DNA from 4 places in the Paraburkholderia sp. BGA-UO-ETr-F12 genome. Region 2 is predicted to be linked to each of the others. Evidence: riboswitches for the same ligand, from Rfam matches in the RefSeq annotation. Region 2 holds a riboswitch; each other region holds the start of a gene.
The links. Region 2 has a riboswitch for cobalamin ahead of AC57B6_RS33740 (HoxN/HupN/NixA family nickel/cobalt transporter). Riboswitches for the same ligand answer to the same signal wherever they lie in the genome.
Positions count from the first base shown of each region.

Region 1: it holds a riboswitch for cobalamin, as region 2 does, so the genes downstream of both, cobW (cobalamin biosynthesis protein CobW) here and AC57B6_RS33740 (HoxN/HupN/NixA family nickel/cobalt transporter) in region 2, are expected to answer to the same signal.
Region 3: it holds a riboswitch for cobalamin, as region 2 does, so the genes downstream of both, cobG (precorrin-3B synthase) here and AC57B6_RS33740 (HoxN/HupN/NixA family nickel/cobalt transporter) in region 2, are expected to answer to the same signal.
Region 4: it holds a riboswitch for cobalamin, as region 2 does, so the genes downstream of both, AC57B6_RS26215 (TonB-dependent receptor domain-containing protein) here and AC57B6_RS33740 (HoxN/HupN/NixA family nickel/cobalt transporter) in region 2, are expected to answer to the same signal.

Region 1 covers NZ_JCAQOZ010000057.1:267,910-273,498, forward strand. The annotation lists gene AC57B6_RS27930 (cobyrinic acid a,c-diamide synthase CobB) at 1-1,216, opposite strand, end outside; gene cobO (cob(I)yrinic acid a,c-diamide adenosyltransferase) at 1,220-1,822, opposite strand; gene AC57B6_RS27940 (cobalamin biosynthesis protein) at 1,819-2,280, opposite strand; cobalamin riboswitch at 2,431-2,710, shown strand; gene cobW (cobalamin biosynthesis protein CobW) at 2,906-4,006, shown strand; gene cobN (cobaltochelatase subunit CobN) at 4,013-5,589, shown strand, end outside.
Region 2 covers NZ_JCAQOZ010000066.1:49,459-55,047, reverse strand. The annotation lists gene AC57B6_RS33755 (copper resistance CopC family protein) at 1-273, opposite strand, end outside; gene AC57B6_RS33750 (hypothetical protein) at 274-1,203, opposite strand; gene AC57B6_RS33745 (DUF2946 domain-containing protein) at 1,307-1,687, opposite strand; gene AC57B6_RS33740 (HoxN/HupN/NixA family nickel/cobalt transporter) at 1,891-2,946, opposite strand; cobalamin riboswitch at 2,982-3,127, opposite strand; gene AC57B6_RS33735 (alpha/beta fold hydrolase) at 3,472-4,380, opposite strand; gene AC57B6_RS33730 (MerR family transcriptional regulator) at 4,467-4,865, shown strand; gene AC57B6_RS33725 (YjjA family protein) at 5,043-5,501, opposite strand.
Region 3 covers NZ_JCAQOZ010000046.1:233,992-239,580, forward strand. The annotation lists gene AC57B6_RS20295 (polyamine ABC transporter substrate-binding protein) at 1-110, shown strand, start outside; gene cobM (precorrin-4 C(11)-methyltransferase) at 130-858, opposite strand; gene AC57B6_RS20305 (cobalt-precorrin-6A reductase) at 905-1,627, opposite strand; gene cbiE (precorrin-6y C5,15-methyltransferase (decarboxylating) subunit CbiE) at 1,641-2,876, opposite strand; cobalamin riboswitch at 2,961-3,139, shown strand; gene cobG (precorrin-3B synthase) at 3,223-4,662, shown strand; gene AC57B6_RS20320 (precorrin-8X methylmutase) at 4,655-5,281, shown strand; gene AC57B6_RS20325 (precorrin-2 C(20)-methyltransferase) at 5,282-5,589, shown strand, end outside.
Region 4 covers NZ_JCAQOZ010000056.1:491,453-497,041, forward strand. The annotation lists gene AC57B6_RS26215 (TonB-dependent receptor domain-containing protein) at 1-1,568, opposite strand, end outside; cobalamin riboswitch at 1,918-2,118, opposite strand; gene metE (5-methyltetrahydropteroyltriglutamate--homocysteine S-methyltransferase) at 2,187-4,490, opposite strand; gene AC57B6_RS26225 (LysR family transcriptional regulator) at 4,634-5,557, shown strand.

The DNA of each region.
Region 1 (5,589 bases), on a different contig from region 2:
ACCCAGCACGGAACACGGCCTCGCCCGGGGCATCGCCATGCGCACGGGTCGCGCAGCGCAGCGGCGTGAGCGGTGTGGTCAGCTTCGAGTAGTGAAACGTGTGGCCAGTCACTGGACCGTGCAGGCTGTCGAGCTGTTGCATGCCGAGCGCCGTGAAGCGCTTTTGCATGCTCGCATGGCCGGGCATCAGGCCGAGCATCGGTGTGCCGGCGCCGTGCGTGTCAGTGAGCTGCTCGAGCAGGTAGAGCATGCCGCCGCATTCGGCGACGATCGGTTTGCCGGCTGCCGCGTGCGCGCGAATCGTTGCGGCACTGCGCGTGTTGCCTGCCAGCAAGGGTGCATGCAGTTCGGGATAGCCGCCTGGCAGGTACAGCGCGTCGGCATGCTCGGGCAGCGCCTCGTCGGCAAGCGGTGAGAAGTAGTCGACGTGTGCGCCGAGCGTTTCCAACAGCGTGACGTTGGCCGGATAGATGAACGAGAACGCGGCATCGCGCGCAATGGCGATTCGCTTGCCTTGCAGAATACGCGGCAATGCTTGCGGCGCGGGCGCGCCGAATTCGACCGGCGGCGCCAGTTCAGCCAGCGCGGTGTGCGCAAGCGCATCGGCGGCACGCTCCAGACGTGCATCCAGATCGTCGATCTCCGCGGCCTGATGCAAGCCGAGATGGCGATCGGGCAACTCGATGCCGTCGTGGCTGGCGATGTGCCCGCACCAGCGCAGCGCGGGCGGCAGTGCTTCCTGGAGCATTTGCGCGTGTCTTGGCGAGCCGACGCGATTGGCGAGCACACCGTAAAACGGCAGTTGCGGCCTGAATTGCGCGAGACCGAAGGCGACCGCGCCGAAGGTCTGCGCCATCGCTTTCGCCGAAATCACCGCGAGCACGGGCACGCCGAACGTGGTGGCCAGATCGGCGCTGCTCGGCGTGCCGTCGAACAGGCCCATGACGCCTTCGATCAGAATCAGGTCCGCCTCGGCCGCCGCCTGCGCGAGCAGGTTCCGGCAGGCCGTCTCGCCCACCATCCACAGATCGAGCGAGAGTACCGGCGCGCCGCTGGCTCGCGCCAGAATCATCGGGTCGAGAAAGTCGGGACCCGTCTTGAAGACGCGCACGCGTCGCCCAAGCCGCCGGTGGTAGCGCGCCAGACCCGCGGTAATCGTGGTTTTGCCTTGTCCCGACGCGGGCGCGCTGATGAACAGGGCGGGGCATGCGGACATTGCCTAGAACTCCACGCCGCGCTGCGCTTTCACGCCTTGCTCGCGATACGGGTGCTTGACGATGCGCATTTCGGTGACGAGATCTGCGGCTTCGATCAGCGCATCGGGCGCGTGACGGCCGGTTACCACCACGTGCAGCATCGGTGCGCGCGCGTTCAGTACCGACAGCACTTCGTCGAGCGGCAGGTATTCGTACTTGAGCACGGTGTTCAGTTCGTCGAGGATTACCATCTGATAATCGCCGCTCTCGATCATGCGGCGCGCTTCGTCCCAGCCTTTGCGCGCGGTGGCGATGTCGGCGTCGCGATTCTGGGTGTTCCAGGTGTAGCCGTCACCCATCGTGACGAAGTCGCACTGGGCGATCGCACCGAGGAAGTCGCGCTCCGAGGTATGCAGCGCGCCCTTGATGAATTGCACGACGCCAAGGCGCATACCGTGCCCGAGCACCCGCACGGCCATGCCGAACGCTGCAGTGGTTTTGCCTTTGCCTGTGCCGGTGTTGACGATCAGCAGACCTTTTTCGACGGTAGCGTTGGCCTGTTTTTTTTCGTGGCCTTCGCGCCGGCGTTCGGTCATGCGTTGATGCGATTCGGGGTCGGTCTTCATTGCAGGTCCTGTTCTGGAGAGTCGTTATCTGTCTGTTCGCTGACGGTCTGCGTGCTGCCCGAGGAGGCTATCGCCACCGTGACGCCGCCGTGCACGGTTTTACGCACCAGCAAGCGCGCGTTGTGGGCATCGACCACTTCGGCCACTTCGAACGCGCCGGCCGCGGCGAGCAGCGCGCATGGCTCGCAGACGCCGTTTATGCCGAGATGTTCGCGCACCGCCGCCGACGGATCGTCGACACATATCGCCGCAATCTGCGCGCAGCTGAACAACTTCAGCGGCAGCGCGTGGCGTGTGCAGAATTCGAGCAAGCCGGCTTCGTGGGCTTTGGTGTCGACCGAGGCAATCGCTGCGATTTCGCCGAATGCACGCGAGCGGAGCGTGGCGCGCACAGCCGCTTCGATCTGCTCAGCGGAACTGTGCGAGCGACAACCGATGCCGATGCTGAGTGTTTTCATGAAGGGGTCTGCGAGAGTTGCGGTGGTCCAGGCGGCCCGTAGGGGCGGGCACCCAACGCGCGCATACGATAGCACACGGCAGGTCGCGCCGGCATGGCGAAAAGGCCCTGCCAGACCCCGTGTTTCCTTGACGGCATGGGGCTCTCGGCCTAAACTCGCACGCACTTTGGTGCTCGTGTGCGCGCTCGTGCGCATGCAGTTAAACGGGAAACAGGGTGCCCACCTGCCATGGACCGGGCTAACCTGTGCTGCCCCCGCAACGGTAAGCGAAATGCGGTTCCAGATTGATTGTCTGGCGCCGCGGAGCCGGCTTCGATGTCCACGCGCAAGGCCGCGTCGGCATATGACCACTGGACGAGAAACCACTCGTCCGGGAAGGGGAAGCGGCGCTTTCGCCAGCCCGGATACCGGCCAGACGACGAAGAACGACCCCGCGGGGATGCGGCGGTGCGTTCATGATCGCATTACTGTTTTCCGTTGCCCCGGCAACGCCGTTGTTCGTCCCCGTGTTTTGCCATTGTTATCGCTATTGCCTGCGGGGCGCGGCCCCGTTTGCGTGACCGATACGGACAAAACGCGCAAACACGCCGGCGTGCACCTGCAACTCCCACGGATGGACCTCACGATGCAAACTCAAATGCGCAAGATTCCCGTCACCATCGTCACGGGCTTTCTCGGTAGCGGCAAGACCACGCTGCTGCGGCACATTCTTCAGAACGCGGGCGGCAAGCGCATCGCGGTGATCGTCAACGAGTTCGGCGAACTCGGCATCGACGGGGAAATCCTCAAGGGTTGCGGCATCGGCTGCGATGAAAACGGCGTCGAAACCGAAGGCCAACTGTATGAACTCGCGAACGGCTGCCTGTGCTGCACCGTGCAGGAAGAGTTTTTCCCGGTGATGGAAAAGCTGGTGGAGCGCCGCGAGCAGATCGATCACGTGCTGATCGAAACCTCCGGTCTCGCGTTGCCGAAGCCGCTCGTGCAGGCTTTCAACTGGCCGCAGATCAAGAACAGCTTTACCGTCGACGCGGTCGTTACCGTGGTTGACGGGCCGGCCGCGGCGAGCGGCCAGTTCGCCGACAATCCAGTGGCGGTGGATGCGCAGCGCAAGGCCGATCGGAATCTCGATCACGAATCGCCGTTGCACGAACTGTTCGAAGACCAGTTGTCGGCCGCCGATCTGGTGATTCTGAATAAAACCGACCTGCTCGACGAATCGCATCAGGCTTCGGTCGAAGCGCTCATTCGTGAAGAAATTCCGGCGCAGGTGAAGATCGTACGCGCGCAGATGGGCCAGCTCGATCTGCATACGCTGCTGGGTCTCGAAGCGGCCTCGGAGGAAACGATCCACTTGCGCCACGATCATCATGGTTCGGCTGACGACGCCGATCACCACCATGACGAGTTCGATTCGGTGGTGGTGCAGGCGAACGTTGCGTCGCGTGAGGCGGTGATCGCGGCGTTGCAAGGGCTGGTCGAAACGAACACGATTTACCGCGTCAAAGGTTTCGCGGCGCTGCCGGGTGCGGCGATGCGCCTCGTGATTCAGGGCGTGGGCCGTCGTTTCGATAGTTACTTCGACCGCCGCTGGCAGGCCGGGGAAGTGGGCGAAGGTCTGCAAAGCCGCTTCGTGCTGATCGGCGAAGACCTCAACCAGGCCGCGCTGCAACAGGCATTCGACGCCGCCCTGGGCGCTGCGGCGAGCGTCCAGCCGCAACAGGCGTAAGCGCTCATGCATCTGCTGCGCACCACGCCGGGCGGTTTTGTGGACGACACGCAAGGCGTGATCCGTATCGATCAGCAGCCTGCCGATATCGTGGTGCTCAGTTCCGCCGATACCACGCTGTCGCTTCTGGCGAGCGTGTTTCCTCGTCTGGGCGACGGCTTTCCGAGCGTGCGGCTTGCGAACGTCACCTATTTGCGGCAGCCGGCGTCGGTCGATTTCTATATCGAAGACGTGCTGCAGCATGCGCGTGTGGTGGTGGTCGATCATCTTGGCGGCGAGGCGTACTGGCCGTACGGAATCGAACAGGTTGTCGCGCTCGCCGAGCGCAAGCAGCAGACGCTCGCGATGTTTTCGGGCGATCTGCAGGAAGACCCGAACCTGCTCGCGCGCAGCACCGCCGACGCCGATTTATGCCATCAGCTATGGCGCTATCTGCGTGAAGGCGGCCCGCAGAATGCCGAAGCGTTCCTGCGTTGCATTGCGTACCGCTCATTTGGCTGGGGACGCGAACCTGCGCCGCCGCGCGCATTGCCCGCCGCGACGCTTTACCATCCGGAACGCGACACGCCGACGATGGCCGACTGGCAATCGCGCTGGCGCGAAGGCGCGCCGGTTGCCGCGATCCTGTTCTATAAGGCGCATCTTCAGGCGGCCAACACCGCTGTATTCGACGCGCTGATCGATGCGCTCGAAGCACAGGGTCTGAATCCACTGCCCATCGCAATTACGTCCCTGAAAGATGCAATGAGCCGCGAGGTCGTGCAGCAATTGTGCGCGCAACACCATGCCGCGCTTGTGCTGAACACGACCGCATTCGCCGCATCCGCAATCGACGACCCCGGGCCGCTAGCGCTGGCCGGCGACGCGCCGGTGATGCAGGTGATCCTGAGCGGCGGCAATCGCGAAGATTGGCTCAAGGACAATCAGGGCCTCAACTCGCGTGATATCGCCATGCATATCGCGCTGCCGGAAGTGGACGGCCGCATCATCACGCGCGCGATCAGCTTCAAGGGGCTCGCGTATCGTTGTCCGCACACGCAGGTCGACGTGGTGCGTTATCAGCCGGACCTGGAGCGTGTCGGCTTTCTGGCCGAACTGAGCCGCCGCTGGTGCCGTCTGCGCACGCTCGATAGCGCGCAGAAGAAACTCGCGCTGATCCTCGCCAATTATCCGATGAGCGAAGGGCGGATCGGCAATGGTGTGGGGCTCGATACGCCGGCCTCGGTGGTCGGCATTCTGTCCATGTTGCGCGACGACGGATATCGCGTCGCGGACGTGCCCGCTGACGGCGACGCGCTGTTAAATAAGCTCACCGAAGGCGTGACCAACGATCCGGTCGTGCGTGACTTGCGGCCCGCGTTGCAAAGCCTCGCGCTCGACGACTACCTGCTGTACTTCAACGCGTTGCCCGTGGAGGCCCGCCAGGCGCTGAACGCACGCTGGGGCTCGCCCGAACAGGATCCGACGTTGCGGCGCGGCCGCTTCATGATCGCAGGCTGGCGTTGCGGGCAGGTGTTCGTCGGCATTCAGCCTTCGCGTTCACGCGAGCAGGGCGATTACGCGAGCTACCACGATGCCGAACT
Region 2 (5,589 bases):
CGACATGTGCTTCCTGTTGGAAGAATCGACCACGGATTTGCCGCTCGTCACCGGTTTGCCCTTTGCATCGGTCACGGTAATCGAGCTGAATGCCGGTTCCAGACCGTCGTCAAAGTCGATCGTCACGTCCTTCTGGGCGGTGGTCACCGTGGAACCGGCGGATGGCGCCTGATGGGTCGGATACGCGTGAGCATGCGCCAGTTGCGCGACAGTCAACGCGAACGCGGCAACCAGGCCACGTGCTGTGAATGAGTTCAGAAGAGAGGTTTTCATTTAATTGAAGAGCGGCTTGCCAAGAGAGTTGGGGAAGATGTCGTCGAAATACAGATGGGCGTCGAATAGCACGCCCACGTGATTGCCGCTCTGGTGATTGACCGGAATTTGCGCTTCGACGCCGAACTGTCCGTAACGGTTGAGCCAGAGCACGCCTGGGTTGACGGTGCCGGTGGTTTGACCGGCGCATGCGCCGGCCGTGCAGGTGCTCATCGGCGCTTCCACGACCAGCACCAGGTTGCTGAACGGTTGCGGGATGCCCAGGTTCTTCACCTGAGATTGCAGGTAAGGAATGCTGTACTGCAACGTCAAACCCCAGCCGAGCGAGTTCGGACCATTGTCGGATGAGGTAGTCGTCAGGTTCGGCCCGATCTCCCCCGTCACGGCAAAGGGACGCAGGTAGCCAAGTGAGGCAGGCAGGTCGCCAAAGCCCTTGCCGAAATAAAAACTTGGCGTGAGCGTGGAATAAGCGTTGGCGATCGATTTTGCGCCGGTGCCGCCGATTTCCGCGAGCAGTCCTATCGACGCCATGAACTCGTGACGCGCATTGGCGTAGATCATGTACTTCGCGCCCACGCTGAGGTTGTCCCAGCCCTTGGCCGAACCGCCGTTCGGCGCGTTCTGCGTGACGTAGTTGCTGCCAATGCTGAACGCGAGATTCTTTGTGATCAGCTTGTCCCACTCGTAGGAGACGGTGTTGACGTTCATGTTGTCCCCGTTGTCGTCCTGCGTCTTGATATGGCCGAACTGGGTGTCGAATTCATCGCCGACGCCTGGGTCGTCGACCGTCAAGGTGGCGGGGAATACCCGATCGCCGACGACCGAATGGGCCGAAGCAGCCGGCGAACCGGCAAGGCAGGCGGCGGCGCCGGCCGCCGCCATCAGAGCGGCGCGCGCGGGCGCCGCGTGCCGCTTGAAAAGCTTACGCATGATTGAGTCCTTCTCCAATTGTCTTGATACCGCGCAGCGCGTGCGTGCGGCGACACGCCACGACTGCTCGCACAGCGCGGATTCTGTTCAGGTACAGGTCGACTCAGGAAAAGACAGGCGGCGCACGCGGCTGGGCCGCGGTGTAGAAGAGGGGGACGTGGAGCGCATTGCGCGTGGCGACAACCGGCGCACGCACGACCAATTGCGTGGCGGCAAACACCGCCGGCGTGCCCGGCAATACCGGTGCATGAGCAAGCATGCCGCAGTAGGCGCACGCTTGCCAGTGGAATGCTGAGGAGTGCGACGACTTGCCGGCATGCGCGAGCGGCGTGGTGTCCGGCTCCGCGGTGCAGTAGCTCGAGAGTGCTTCGCCCAGCCGGTTATGTGCTGCTAGCGCCTGCGAAACCGTTGGCGCAAGCGTGCTCATCAGGATCGCAAGCAATCCGAACAGGTTGCCAATCTTCAGGAGGCGCGAGCGAAACATGCTGAGAACGGAGCACGCATACAGGTAAGAGCGAGGCGCTGATTATGCCACGCGGCTACTCAGCCAAAGATACAAGGTTTCACATGTCCAAGGTAGCGCTATTACCAATTTCAGCGCAGGGTTACAACCGGCTTACGAGCGTGCGAAGTCACGCTTTCGATGCCGTCAGTCCGCTCGAATCCCGGGCGGACTGACGCGTGCCGTTAGCGGCTCACTTCCAGTTCGTCGAAACGCTTTGCCCGATAGATCAGGACCGACGCAATCCAGCTAAGAACGAAGATGCCGATGATGATGTAGCCGAGCGTTCCGAAATTTTCATTGAGCGTGCCGATGGCATCCCACACCGGACCTTGCAGCTTCAACTGGTCGGCGATCAGCCCCAGCGCTTCTATACCGCCAATCACGACGGCCACGATGACCGACACCAGCGTGATGGTCATGTTGTAGTAGATTTTGCGGATCGGTTTCAGGTAGGCCCAGCCGTAAGCGCCTAACATCAGGTGTCCGTCAAGCGTATCGATCAGCGACATGCCGGCGCTGAAGAGGACGGGAAACACCATGATCGCCCATGGAGAGAGACCCCTGGAGGCCTGCGTTGCGGCGATCCCTAGCAAGCCGATTTCGGTTGCCGTATCGAATCCCAGGCCAAACAGAAAGCCCAGCGGGTACATGTGCCAGCTGCGGGTAATCAGGCGGAACAGCGGGCGAAAGAGCCGGGACAGAAAGCCGCGATCCGCCAGCAGCATGTCGAAATCGTCTTCGACATATTTGCCGCCGTTTCTGACGTGACGCCACGCGCTATAGATCGACTTGAGAATGATCAGATTCATGAGCGCGATCGCGAACAGAAACAGCGCCGACACCAGGGTTCCGATGACCCCGCCAATTTCCTTGTAATGATCGAAACGCGTTTGCATGGCGGATGCCGTAATCGCAACGGCGACGGACGCGAGCACGACAACCGTTGAATGGCCAAGCGAAAAGAAGAAGCCCACCGCCACAGGCCGCTTCTTTTCCTGCATCAATTTGCGCGTGACATTGTCGATTGCGGCGATGTGATCGGCGTCGACGGCATGACGCAATCCGAAACCATAGGCCAGCAGCGCGGTTCCGAGCAGCAGCGGATGGTTGCGGAATGCCACGACGGCCCATGTCCACGCCAGCACATTGAGCGCGATTAACAGGCTGTAGATGCCGAAGAGCTTGCTTCGCACCTCCGTACTCGAGTCACTGAAAACTTTGGCAAACTGAGAAATCATCGGTTAGGTCCTTGGGATTGGCGCGTCCCATTTGAGGGAGAAGCAGGTCGACAAGAGGTCTGACTCCCGGTTCAGCAATCGTGAGACTGCCCAACCGGATACAGCGGCGCGACCGTGCCGGATTCTCACCGGCTTCACTTTCCGTCCTGACAAGGTGATGCCTGACGCTTATACAATGCGGGCGCGTTGAGCGGCAAGTATGGTTTGCGTCGTAATCGATATTCGTGCATCCGGCATCCGCTTTTGTATGAGAGTTTGAGAAACATGCACAAGAGTCATGCCACCTCTGATGCGGTCAGGCGAAGAACGCTGTTGCCATGGGGATTTCAGCCGACACGGCAAACGAGGCCATGTGCTGCCGGCATGCACCTGTCTGGCGCAACATGCGTAACGGCTGGGCATGGGCGCCATGACGGTGCATGCGGATGCAGGATCGTTCACGCCCGGGCGCTTATCCGGCATCCGCAAGACGGTTCGCCGCGAGGCAAAGGCACAAAGGCACAAGGGCGGGCAGTACCTCGGTCTTCATTGCCCGGTAGCCGTTCTGACGAACTCGGCCAGGTCGCGATTGAAACGATCGGGCTCCTCAATAAACGGCGCGTGGCCTGATTCAGCGTACACCTTGCTGACGACGCGGGGATTGAGCGCGGTGGCGCGGGCAAGCGTCGCGTGGGTATCGACCAGCGAATCCTTGCCGCCGTAGAGGAAGAGCAATGGCACATGCGCGTTGCCGAGACCCTCGGCGGCGAACACCGTCATCGTAGGGACTTCTCGTTGCATGTCCCAGGACGCCATCGCGGCGTTGGCGAGCAGCCGGGCGAACGTGTCGGCATCAGGCCGCCGGTTGAAGCAAAGTCCGACAAAGCTGCGCTCGCCGTCGAGATGCGTCTTCAGATCACGGGCGTTCATGTCCCGGTAGACCTCGGGGTGTGCCACGAGCTGGCCGGGCGTCAGTTCGACCACGCCATCCACGTACACGGCACCGGCGATGGCGCGATCGCCATAGGCTGCGAGGTAGTTGGATATCACCACGCCACCAAGCGACCATCCGACCACGACGGGTTTCTTCACGTGCGAGCCATTGATCACGGCCGCGAGGTCGTCGCCCCAGCGGCGGCCGTCGTGATACGGCACTGCGCCGGTGGGCTTGTCCGACAGACCGTGGCCGCGCAGATCGTACGTAATGATCCGGTACTGGCGCAATGCGGGGCTTTGCACCTGCGCGTCCCAGTTCAGGCGACTGCCGAGCAGACCGTGGATCAGAATGACCGGCGGGCCGTCGGGGTTGCCGGTTTCCTGAACCGCCAGCCTGACCCCGTCCTTCGATGCAACCATATAGTTCGTCGAACCGGCGGCCGCCGCGGGTACGAACGAGAGGAGGGTGCTCGCCGCGACGGCGGCAATCAAAACGTTACTGAAAATTCGGGCGCGCATGGCATATTCCTCATGATTGACAGTTCAGCCAGTCTCAACCCTCACACTGATGTGAGAGTCAAGCGGCTTGTGCTAAGCTGTTTTTCATGAACAGGATGCCCGCACACGAATTGCCGACCATCGTGCTGACCATCGGCGAGCTCTCGCAGCGCACCGGCGCGAGCGTGCGGTCGATACGGCACTACGACGAACACGGTCTGCTCGCATCGGTGCGAGCGAGCAACGGCTACCGCATGTTTCCCGAAAAGGCGGTCGCGCAGGTCAGGCAGATCCAGCGCATGATCGCGACCGGTTTCACCATCGAGGATATTCGCGGGTTCCCGGACTGCATGCTGTTGACCGAAGGCGCCCGGTCGTGCGACCAGATCACCGACGTTCAGCGGCAACGCCTCGCCGCTATCGATCGTCAGATCGCGGATCTTGAACGGCGTCGCACCAGGCTCATCAAGACCTTGTCGGAAGGCGTGGTTCCGCCGGTCGATTGACGCGCGCAGGCATGGAAAACCCAGTGTGTCTGCCGGATTTCTCGACCGCGGAGATCAATTCACGCGCGGCCACCGAAGTCGTATTCGCGAACGCGTAGAACTTCACATTGGGCAGCGTGGGCATTCCATCGGCTTTGTCGAGTACGCGCGCCGACACGAGCATGGTCCGCTGCCGGATCACAGCAGGGATTTGCCTTGGGCGAGAATCTTGTCGCAGACCTGCTTCGTGACCTGTTGCTGCAGACCACCGCCGCTCAGGTCCAGTTGCTGGCCATTGCCGCTGCTCAGGATGCCCTTGGCGCCGTTGGTATAGCCGCTGTCGGACGAGGCTGAACTGGAGCCGCCGGGAAGCTTGCTCATCAGCGAGTCCTTGACCGAAGACGCGCTATTGCCGTTGAGATAGTTGTTCTTGATGCAGAACTCGAGTACGCCCGCCACGTTGCTTGTGCTGCCCGAGGTCAATGACTGACCCGACAGCGCACTGCCCACGCCGCCAAGGCTCCCCAGACCACCGGACGACCCGCCGCCTCCGCTCTGGTTGAGCAGGTTTCCGAGCTGCGCCTGGGCAGCGCAGACAGGTAGCAACGCGGCGATCAGAATCCCGGTAGCGGTGGCGCGATAGGTACGTGCTTTCATACTCGAACTCCTTCGGATGGCTGGAAATCCTCTTTACTATAGTTCTTTTCCCACCCGCGGCAGACTCGGCGCCCCAATCGCGCTACCC
Region 3 (5,589 bases), on a different contig from region 2:
TGTACCCGCCTGATTCCGTGCTGAAAACGCTGTTTCTGCTCAAGCCATTGCCTGCCCCGATCAAGCGCCTGGAAGGCAGGCTGTGGGCGCAGCTAAAAACCGGAGGGTAACGAGTCGGCGCCGCGCGAATCAGGCGCCTTTCGCGTACAGCGTGGACTCGGCGAACCCGTCCGCGGCAAGTACCTGCCCGACCAGAATCAGCGCAGTACGCTCGATGGAGGTCGTTTGCACTTTGCCCACGATATCGTCGAGCGTACCGACGATCTTCTCCTCATCCGGCCAACTCGCGCGATAGACCACCGCGATTGGACAGTCGCCGCCGTAATGCGGCCGCAACTCATCGACGATGCGTGCCAGATGACGCACGCCGAGGTGAATCGCCATCGTCGCCCGATGTCTCGCGAGGTCGGCGAGTTGCTCGCCTTCCGGCATCGTTGTCTTGCTGGCGAAGCGCGTGAGGATCAACGTCTGCGAGATATCGGGCAGCGTCAGTTCGCAACCGAGCGTCGCCGCGCAAGCCGCGGTTGCCGTTACGCCGGGCACGATTTCGTAGGGAATATCGAGTTCGCGAAGCCGGCGAATCTGCTCGCCGATTGCGCCGTACAACGACGGATCGCCTGAATGCACCCGCGCCACGTCCTGGCCTTTGTCGTGTGCGGCCTTGAGCAAATCAACGATCTGATCGAGATCGAGTTCGGCGGTATTCACGACCTGCTCGGCACTATGCCCGTCCAACACGGCGGCCGGCACCAGCGAGCCGGCGTACAGGATCACCGGGCAGCCGCGCACGAGGCGTTGTCCTTTTACTGTGATCAGTTCCGGGTCACCGGGACCCGCACCGATAAAAAACACCGTCATTCAGTACTCCATGATTCGTTCAGTCGGCATGTCATGCACCTGCCATTCAGGCTGAGACTCGCAACGCTTCCAGCAAGTCGGCCACGCTTGCAAACTCGCGATCGACCGCGGGCAATTCAGGGCGACGCAGCATCACGACCGGCAAGCCGCGTTCGCGCGCGACTTCGAGTTTCGCCTCGGTGGCGCTACCCCCGCTGTTTTTGCTGACGATGACATCGAAGGCTTCCGCGCCGAACAGCGCTCGTTCGCCTTCGAGTGTAAACGGCCCGCGTGTCGCCAGAATCCGCGCACGCGGATGGGTTTCGGATGCGTCGAGGCAACGTATCGTCCAGAACTGCCGCAGAGGGATTTCGTCGAGATGCGCAAGCGGTTCGCGGCCGAGCGTGAAAAGCGGCCGCTTGAATGAAGCGAGCGCCGCCGTGAGTTCGGCCCAATCGCCGACCATGCGCCAGTCGTCGCCGGCTTGCGGCAGCCAGGCTTCGCGCCGCAGTGCCCAACACGGCACGCGCGCCGCGTCACTCGCTTTCACAGCATTAGCGCTAATCCGCGCGGCGTACGGATGCGTCGCGTCAATCACCAGGTCGATACGTTCGTCCGCGATATAGCGCGCCATCCCATCGCTACCGCCGAAGCCGCCCACACGCACCGCGCACGGCAGATCGTCCGGCACCTTGCCGAGGCCCGCGAGACTGTACACATGCTCATGACCGAGTTGTCTGGCGATCCGCACAGCATCGCCGGTGCCGCCGAGCAGCAGAACGCGCTTCATTGCACGGCTCCGATTACGGTTGAGGTGAGTTGCCGGACGCGCCGTTGGCCTGTTTTGTGACCTCCAGCAACGTAATCGGCAACGCCTGACGCCACGTATCGAAACCGCCGAGTGGCTGAGCCTCGGCCAGCGCGATGCGGGTCAGCGTGCCGCCATGCTGCTCCCGCCATGCCGCGAGCGCCGCCTCGCCCTGCAACGTGACGGCATTGGCGACCAGTCGGCCGCCTGCGCGCAGCCGCGTCCAGCACGCATCGAGCACGCCTGGCACCGTCACGCCGCCGCCGATGAACACGGCATCCGGCGCGGCCAATCCTGCCAGTGCCTCGGGCGCGCGGCCGGCGACCAGGTGCAAACCCGGCACGCCCAACGCATCGCGATTGTGTTCGATGAACCGCTGACGCTCCGCGTGCCCTTCGATCGCGATCGCGCGGCAGCCCGGATGCGCACGCATCCATTCGATGCCAATCGAGCCACTGCCCGCGCCGACGTCCCAGAGCAATTCGCCAGGCGTCGGCGCGAGGCGCGCCAGCGTGATCGCGCGAACGTCGCGCTTGGTCAACTGACCATCGTGGCGAAAGGCGTCGTCGGGCAAGCCGGTGGTCAACGGCAAACGCGGCGCGCCTTCCGTTGCACGGCATTCGAGCGCCACCAGGTTGAGCGCCGCCACGTCGCCCGCGGACCACTGGTCGGCGCGTCCGTCGATACACCGCTCCAGGTCGCCGCCCAAATGTTCCAGCACGCTCATTCGTGTCGCGCCAAAACCGCGCGCGTTCAGCAACTCAGACAGCGCTGCGGGCGTACGCCCGTCAGCGCTCAGAACGAACACGCGCGCGCCGTCGTACAAATGGGCATTCAGCGCCGGCAATGGCCGCCCCACCAGCGAAACCGTGGCGACGTCCTGCAATGGCCAGCCCAGCCGCGCAGCCGCTAGCGATATCGACGACGGCGCCGGTAGAACTCGCAACTCACCGGGCGGCAACCGCCGCGCCAGCGTCGCGCCGACGCCGAACAGCATCGGGTCGCCACTCGCCAGCACACACACGGGCCCACCACGCTCCGCCAGCAAAGGTGCAAGATCGAACGGCTTCGGCCATGCTGTCCGGCGCGCGGCCAGACGCCCGGGCAGCATCGCCAGATGACGTTCGCCGCCATAGATCACCGACGCTTCCAGCAAAGCACGCCGCGCGGGCCTCCCCAAGCCGGCGAAACCGTCATCGCCTATGCCCACCACAGTCAGCCACGCCGGCATGCATCCATCCTCATTCTGTGTCTTCAAATCTTGTGCTGTGCCACGCCGGTCAAAGCGTCCAGCCTCGTTGTGCTGTTCGAAAAAAGGCATAATACAGCCGCCGGTGCCCTTCGGGGCCGAAGAGGGAACACAGTATCGCTGTGGCTGCCCCCGCAACTGTATGCAGCGAGTCCGCCTGCGCTGCGCGCCACTGGTTTAACCGGGAAGGCCGCGGCGGACGATGACCTGCCAGCCAGGAGACCTGCCGGCCAGACTGTTCGTGCCAGCCACCATCGGGCGGGGTGTACCGATGCCGCAGCAATGCCCGTAAGGGCGGCGCTCGGGCTATCGCGCGACGCTCAACCCGGTGTCCGTCTTGAAGCAAGCTTCGCCCTCCACTGTTTTGCCTGACGCGGCGCTCGCGCTGCGGCCCTCCGCATGTCCGGGGCTGCTGCGCATCGTCGCCGCGCGCGACGGTGGGATCTGCCGGATCAAACTGCCCGGCGGCGAGTTGAGCGCCGCACAGGCCATCGCGATCGCCGAGGCCAGCACGCGGCATGCAAGCGGTGTGATCGAGCTGACCAATCGCGCGAATCTGCAGGTGCGTGGCGTGCGCAGCGGGCAGGAAACGGCACTGATCGCGGCGTTGCTCGACGCGGGCCTCGGACCGGCTGTCGAGCCGATTCGAGCCGACGCTGCGGTAGATGCCGCCAAGTCGCTGCTCGCGACTTCGGCGGACGACGTGCGCAATGTGATGCTGAGTCCGACTGCCGGGCGCGATCCATTTGCACTGTTCGACACGCGGCCTCTTTGCGCCGAACTGCTTGCCTTGCTGCAGACCGAAGCGCGTTTCGCGGCGCTGTCGCCCAAATTCGCGCTATTGCTCGACGGCGGCGAGCGCCTTGCGAGAGTCGATCATCCGCACGATGTCTGGCTGGCGGCGACGCAAGCCGAAGACGGCGTGCGATTTGTGTTCGGCCTGGCCGGTTGCCCCGCTGCAGAGATGAACGCGAAACCTGGCGCCCTCGGCGCCGTTCTGCCCAAGCAGGTCACCGGCCTGGTTCGCGCGCTGCTGCATACGTTCCTCGACCTGGGCACCGCCGATGCCACGCGCATGCGTCATCTGCTTACCGCGCATTCCATCGACGCCGTCTTGCAGCACGCTCGTCAGTACGTCGATTTCCCGCTGTCACGCGACGCGTCGCTCGCACACTGGCAACGCGGCACGCTTGCCGATGCCACGCTGCGGCTCGGCGCGCATGCTCAACGCGTGGTGGGCCTGCAGCACGTGGGCGGGCAGCCGCCGCTTGGGCGCCTCGACGCCGCCGCATTACGCGGCCTCGCGGAACTCTCTCAGCAGCACGGCAACGGCACGCTGCGCATCACGCCCTGGCAAAGCGTATTGCTTCCCGATATCGCGGCGCATAACGCATCCGCCGCGCTCGCGGAAATGAACGCGCTAGGTCTCGCCTGCGATCCCGCGCAGCCGATTACGCACCTGATCGCCTGCGCCGGTTCCACGGGTTGCGCAAAAAGCCTCGCCGACACCAAGGCCGATGCACTGCTTCTGGCGAATCGCTTGCCCGCTGGCGTCGACGTTCATCTGAGCGGCTGTCCGCGCTCATGCGCTGCGGCCCATTGCGCGCCGTACACGCTGCTGGCCACCGCGCCCGGCCTCTATGACCTCTATCGACACACCGGCGAACCGGATTTCGGCGCGTGCGTCGCGCACCAACTTACGATCGAACAGGCCGCCGACATGCTCGACTCATTGGCCCACCCGGCCCGGAGCCCTTTAGATGCTTGATTACATTCGCGACGGTCAGGAGATCTATCGCCAATCCTTCGCGACGATACGTGCTGAGGCCGATCTTTCGCGTATTCCCGCCGACCTCGAAAAACTCGCGGTGCGTGTGATCCACGCCTGCGGCATGGTGGACGTCATTGAAGACCTGCGGTTTTCCGCGGGGGCGGGCGCCGCGGGCCGCACGGCGCTGGCACAAGGCGCGCCGATTCTGTGCGACGCCGGCATGGTGGCGCAGGGCATCACGCGCGCACGATTGCCCGCCAACAACGAAGTGATCTGCACGCTCACGCATCAGGACGTGCCCGCTCTCGCGCGCGAACTCGGCAATACGCGTTCGGCCGCCGCGCTCGAATTGTGGCGGCCGCATCTGGCCGGCAGCGTCGTGGTGATCGGTAATGCGCCGACCGCCCTCTTCTATCTGCTAGACATGCTCGACGACGATGCACCGAAACCCGCGCTGATTCTTGGTTTTCCAGTCGGCTTTGTCGGCGCCGCCGAATCGAAAGCGATGCTGGCGGAAAATAGCCGCGGCGTGCCCTACGTCGTGATTCATGGCCGGCGCGGTGGCAGCGCGATGGCCGCCGCCGCGGTGAATGCGCTGGCGACGGAGGTCGAGTAAATGACCGTGCGAGGACGTTTATTCGGCCTGGGTGTCGGCCCCGGCGACCCGGAACTCATCACGCTAAAAGCGCTGCGCGTGCTGAAAGCGGCCCCCGTGGTCGCGTATTTCGTCGCGAAGGGTAAAAAGGGCAATGCCTTCAGCATCATCGAGGCGCATCTGCATGACGCTCAGCAGCATCTGCCGCTCGTGTATCCCGTCACGACCGAAGCGCTCGCACCGCCGCTTTCGTATGAAGCGATCATCGCCGATTTCTACGACACCGCCGCGGAGATCGTTGCCGGCCATCTCGACGCCGGCCGCGACGT
Region 4 (5,589 bases), on a different contig from region 2:
GATTTGCCGATAGTGCCCTTGTAGGACAGATCGATGCCCTGGATGTGCGCGCGCCCGATGTTCACGGGCATACTGAGCGCGGGGTTGAACGAGATCAGGTCATGAACCCGGGTGTCATAAACGGCGGCCGTGAAGGTGCCGAGCGAGGTCGACGCGTCTAGCGCTGCCTCCACCGTATCGCTGCGCTCGGGCAACAGATTCGGGTTCGAATAGCCCGGATAGTACAGATCGTTAAACGTCGGCAGGCGGAAAGCATTGCCATACGAGAGGCGCGCCGTATAAACCGGCGTGATCGCATAGGCCACGGCGACATTGCCGGTATTGACCGACACACCCTGGACAACGTCGTGGCGACCCGCGAGGAACACCGTCAGCGCACCGAGCGTGGCCGACTGATGGAGCGAGAAAGACGAATCGTTGCGGGCCGGCAAGCCTTGAGGCACATCCACCGGCATGAACGCCAGCTCACGGCTGAAATCGTACGCAACTTTTGATTCTCCGGATAGCGGCAGACCGAACAGCGTCAGCCCGCGCTCCTGATGCGTTAGCGAGGTCGTGGTGCTCAAACGCGTCGAATCGAACTCATCGGACGGAATGCCTGGGTTGTTCGCGTAGACGAACTGGCGGTCCGTCGCATAACCCACCGACTGGTCGAACTGGGTGGTCGGCGTCACGTCCAGATGAAATGCGAGGCCCGTCGTCAGTTGATGATCGAGCTGCCGGTCGGCGCCGCCGGCATTGTCGTACGACAGATCGGACTTGTGATACAGAGCGAACGCGGAGAGCGACCAGTTGTCGTGCGCGTAACCGAGTCGCGCGTCCACGTCCTGCGCATGGTACGGATTGCGGCCGTCCTCGTGACCGTAGGCGTACGGCTGGGTCGCATCGATCCCGGCGGTGTTGTAGTCGTGCAGGCCGAGCGAGTAGGTCAGTCCGGAGAGTGCCGAAAGCGGACCCGTGGACGGGATACTGCCGGACGTGCGGATCTGTGTATCGAAGGTCTTGTTCGAACCGCCGCCTACCGAAACGGTGGTCCGATTCGGCTGATTGGATGCATGGTTGGTGAACAACTGTATGACGCCGCCCATCGCGTCCGCGCCGAACGAGGCGGCCGCCGGCCCCGAGATTACCTCGACGCGGTCGAACGCGGAGGTCGGCAGATCGGCCCACGCAGCTTGCCCGGTGGTCGAGGAACCGACCCGGATGCCGTCGATAAACACCGCGACCTGACTGGCCGACGAACCGCGGATACTGACCGCGGCGGAAGAACCGGGTCCGCCGGTTTGGGAAATGGTGACGCCGGGCAGCGTGGCGAGGGCCTGCGTGATACTCGGGTCGGCGGGCGTAAGACGATCGAGATCGGCGCGCGTCAGAACCTGAGTGGTGGCGAAGCGTTGGTCGAATGATTGCGGCAGATGTTGCGTGTCGCCGCTGACGAGAATATTCGGCAGCGTGGTTTCAGCCGGCGTCTGCTCCGGCTGCTGCAACGGCGTGTCGTCCGCGGCCTGTGCAACCTGCCATGCGGAGACGGTCAGGGCAGAGGTGATGATGAGTCGACGGAACTTCATGATGAGATGGGCTCGTTCTTGCTGATTTCTATATGGGTGGCGAGCTGGAGGACCAAGGGGCCAGCGGCCGTTTAGCCGCGCTCAAAGATTTAATGTGTGGCGCAACAGGCTTCCAGTTCGTCGTAGCGCTTCAGGCGACAGGGGACGAACGAGCCAGGCCAGGCGGCAATCCTGAAGGCGGCGAAAGCGCTATCCATGGCGACGACGCGCCGACGCGAGGCTCCCCCTTTAGGGAACCGGATTGAACAGCAGTGGACATGACAGATCCTGAGGCTTGGGCTGTCGTTGCAGCGGGCAACCGCTCAAGAGCGGTGCTTGCACATCGGGACACCCCGCCCGGTGCGGCTGCGCAGACCTCGGTTCGATGGCAGGTCTCCTGGCTCACGGGTCAATGTCACGTGCCGACCTTCCCGGTGCTCTGCTCCAGTGGTCATGAATGGCACGGACTCGCCGCTTACAGTTGCGGGGGCAGCCGCAGATTCGGAGCATGGCTGCTCGTACTGCGTTCCCTTTGATCCCGATAACGGGAACCATCAGCGCGAAGCGTACCGATGCGTAGTGGTTGCCGTCAATCACCACGGCGTTGGCGGTACGCTTCCTGTTGTTATTACGCCTGGCTTACTGGACTGCAAGCCTTTGCCGCAGTGCCCTGGCGGCCAGCACCATATTGGACAAGGCGGCTTCCGTCTCCGGCCAGCCCCGGGTTTTCAGGCCGCAGTCGGGGTTGACCCACAAACGGTCGGCGGGGATGACCTCGCAGGCGCGTTCGAGCAGGCGCTGCATGGCTTCGGCACTCGGCACGCGCGACGAATGGGTGTCGTATACGCCGGGTCCGATTCCGTTGGGATAGGCGAACTCGCCGAAGCCGTCGAGCAGCTCCATCGAAGAGCGCGATGTCTCGATCGTGATCACGTCCGCATCCAGCGCGGCGATCGACGGCAGGATGTCGTTGAATTCCGAATAGCACATATGGGTGTGGATCTGCGTGGCGTCGGAAACGCCGCCCGCCGAAATCCTGAAGGCCCGGGTCGCCCAGTCGAGGTAGTCTGACCAGTCCGCCTTACGCAACGGCAAGCCCTCGCGAAAGGCGGGCTCATCGATCTGAATGATGCGGATGCCGGCCTTTTCGAGGTCCATAACTTCGTCGCGAATGACGAGCGCCAATTGGAGCGCCGTGGTCGAACGCGGCTGGTCGTCACGAACAAACGACCATTCGAGCATGGTGACCGGTCCGGTCAGTACGCCTTTCACCAGGCGGTCGGTCAACGACTGCGCATGGCAGGCTGCGTCCACGATCATCGGCTCGGGCCGGTAGATGTCGCCGTAAATGATCGGCGGCTTGACGCATTGCGAGCCGTAGTTCTGGATCCATCCGTTTTCGGTGAGCGCATACCCCCAGAGCTTGTCCGCAAAGAATTCGACCATGTCGTTGCGTTCGACTTCGCCGTGCACCAGCACGTCGAGCCCGAGTTCTTCCTGTCGCCGGACGACGGTCGCCGTTTCGGCCCGCATACGTTCGAGATACTCGAGCGCGCGCATTTCGCCGCGGCGATAGGCGGCGCGCGCTTGCCGGATCGCCGGCGTTTGCGGAAACGAACCGATTGTCGTGGTGGGCAGGAGCGGCAATTTGAGCGAGTGGCGCTGCACACGGCTGCGTTCGGCGAACGGGCTCTTGCGGCTGGCCATGGTCTCGGCGATAGCGGCGACACGCCGCTGAACCAGCACATTGAATACCGCTCCGGAGTGGCGGCGCGACTCGAGTGCGGTGGTCGCTGCGGCGAGCGCCGCCCGGGCTGCTGCCGGCAGCCCGGCGCCCGGCAGCCCGGCGCCCAGGTGGCGCAGCGCCAGTGCAATCGTGCTGAGCTCATCGAGTTTTTCAGTCGCGAAGGCAAGCCACGATTTGAGTTCGGCATCGAGTTTCTTTTCGGACGCGAGCGTGACCGGCACATGGGCCAGCGAGCAGGACGGCGCGATCCACAGCCGGTCGCCGCGTTGCGCGTAAAGGCTCTTGAGCGAAGCGGCAATGGCAGCCAGATCGGCGCGCCAGATGTTGCGTCCGTCGATAACACCGACCGACAGGACCTTGTCCGCCGGCAGCGCCGAGCACCAGGCCTCCAGTTGCTGCGGCGCCTTGACCAGATCGATATGCACACCATGCACGGGCAGCTTGGCGACGGTTGGCGCGTGCCCGGCGGCGGTGTCGAAATAGGTTGCCAGCAGCACCTTGACGCCGGAGTCGCCCAGCACGGTGTACACGGCGGAAAACGCTTCGAGCCAGTCCGCTTCGAGATCGACGCAGAGCGCGGGTTCGTCGAGTTGAACCCACTCGATACCTCGCGCTTTCAGCGTGTCGAGAATACGCAGGTAGCGGATGACCAGCCGAGGCAGCAGCGACAGGCGGTCAAAACCCGCCACGCGGCTTTTGGCTAGCCACAGATAGGTGATGGGTCCGATCAACACCGGCTTGACCGCGAGATCCAGCGCGAGTGCCTCGTCGATTTCCTCGAACAGCCAGTCGACGCCGCCGTCGAATGTCGTGTCGGGACCGAGTTCCGGCACCAGGTAGTGGTAGTTGGTATCGAACCACTTGGTCATTTCCATGGCCGGCTGCGCCTTGTTGCCCCGCGCCAGTTCGTGATACTGGGCGAGCGACAGGGTCTTCGGCTCGAAGCCGAAGCGCTCCGGCAACGCACCGAGCAGGGCGGTCAGGTTCAGCATCGGGTCGTACCACGCGAAATCGCCGGCCGCGACGAAATCCAGCCCGGCGGCGCGCTGCAATTCCCAGTGACGCGCGCGCAACGCTTTTCCGACTTCACGAAGATAGGCGTCGTCGGATTCTCCGCGCCAGAAAGATTCCTGGGCGAACTTGAGTTCGCGATGCGCGCCGATGCGCGGAAAGCCGGATATGTGAGTGCGGGCCATGCGGAATCCTTGAGTGAATGCCGCGTAGTGTGCAAGTCACGCTATGATTCATCAAGCGACATGTTTTCATCATCATATGAACCACATTCATATCAGGTTTTTCTCTTCTTTTCTGTACTGTCATGACCGGCGCGGGCGGTGCCATGCTTGAACTGCGTCATCTGCGTTCGCTCATTGCGATCTCCGAATCGGACAAGCTGGTGAGCGCCGCCGAGCGGGTCAATCTCAGCCAGTCCGCGCTGTCGCATCAGATCCGCGATATGGAAGCTCACTACGAGGTGTCCCTGTTCGAACGCACCCGGCACGGGCTGCGTTTTACGGCCGCTGGCGAGCGGCTGCTTGCGCTGGCGCGGGACACGGTGGCCGCGGTGGCCACCGCCGAGCGCGATCTGGTTCGCCTGAAGGGCGACGTGCGCGGCGAGCTTCGAATCGTGCTGGAATGCCACACCTGCTTTGACTGGCTGATGCCGGTCATGGATGAATTTCGCCGGCGCTGGCCGGAGGTCGAAGTCGACCTGGTCGCCGGGTTCCATGCCGACCCGATGAAACTGCTGAACGAGGGCAAGGCAGACGTGGTGATCGGCTCGAAGCCCGCCGCGCGGCGCAATCTGCACATTGCGCCGCTGTTCCGGTTCGAGATACAGATCGTGATCGCCAATGAACACCGGTTGCGCAACAAGCGGCGCGTCGGTCCCGACGACCTGCAAGGCGAGACGCTGATCACCTATCCCGTGCCGGAATCGCGTATCGATCTGATTCGCGAAATTCTGGAGCCGGCCGGGATCAAGCTCGAACGGCGCACCGCGGAATTGACCATCGCGATCATGCAACTCGTGGCGAGCCGCCGTGGCATTGCGGCGCTGCCGAACTGGGGCGTGAAGAATTACGTCGACCACGACTACGTGCTCGCGAAGCGCGTCGGCGCCGGTGGACTGTGGAGCGAACTCTATGCCGTCGCACCCAAGGCAATCGCGGGGCGGCCGTACTTCGACGATTTCGTGAGGATCGTCCGGGATATCTGCGCGGCCCAACTGGACAGCATCGAGCTGATATCCGGCAATCCGTGAGCGCTTGCAGGCGCGTCCAGCATCAATTGACA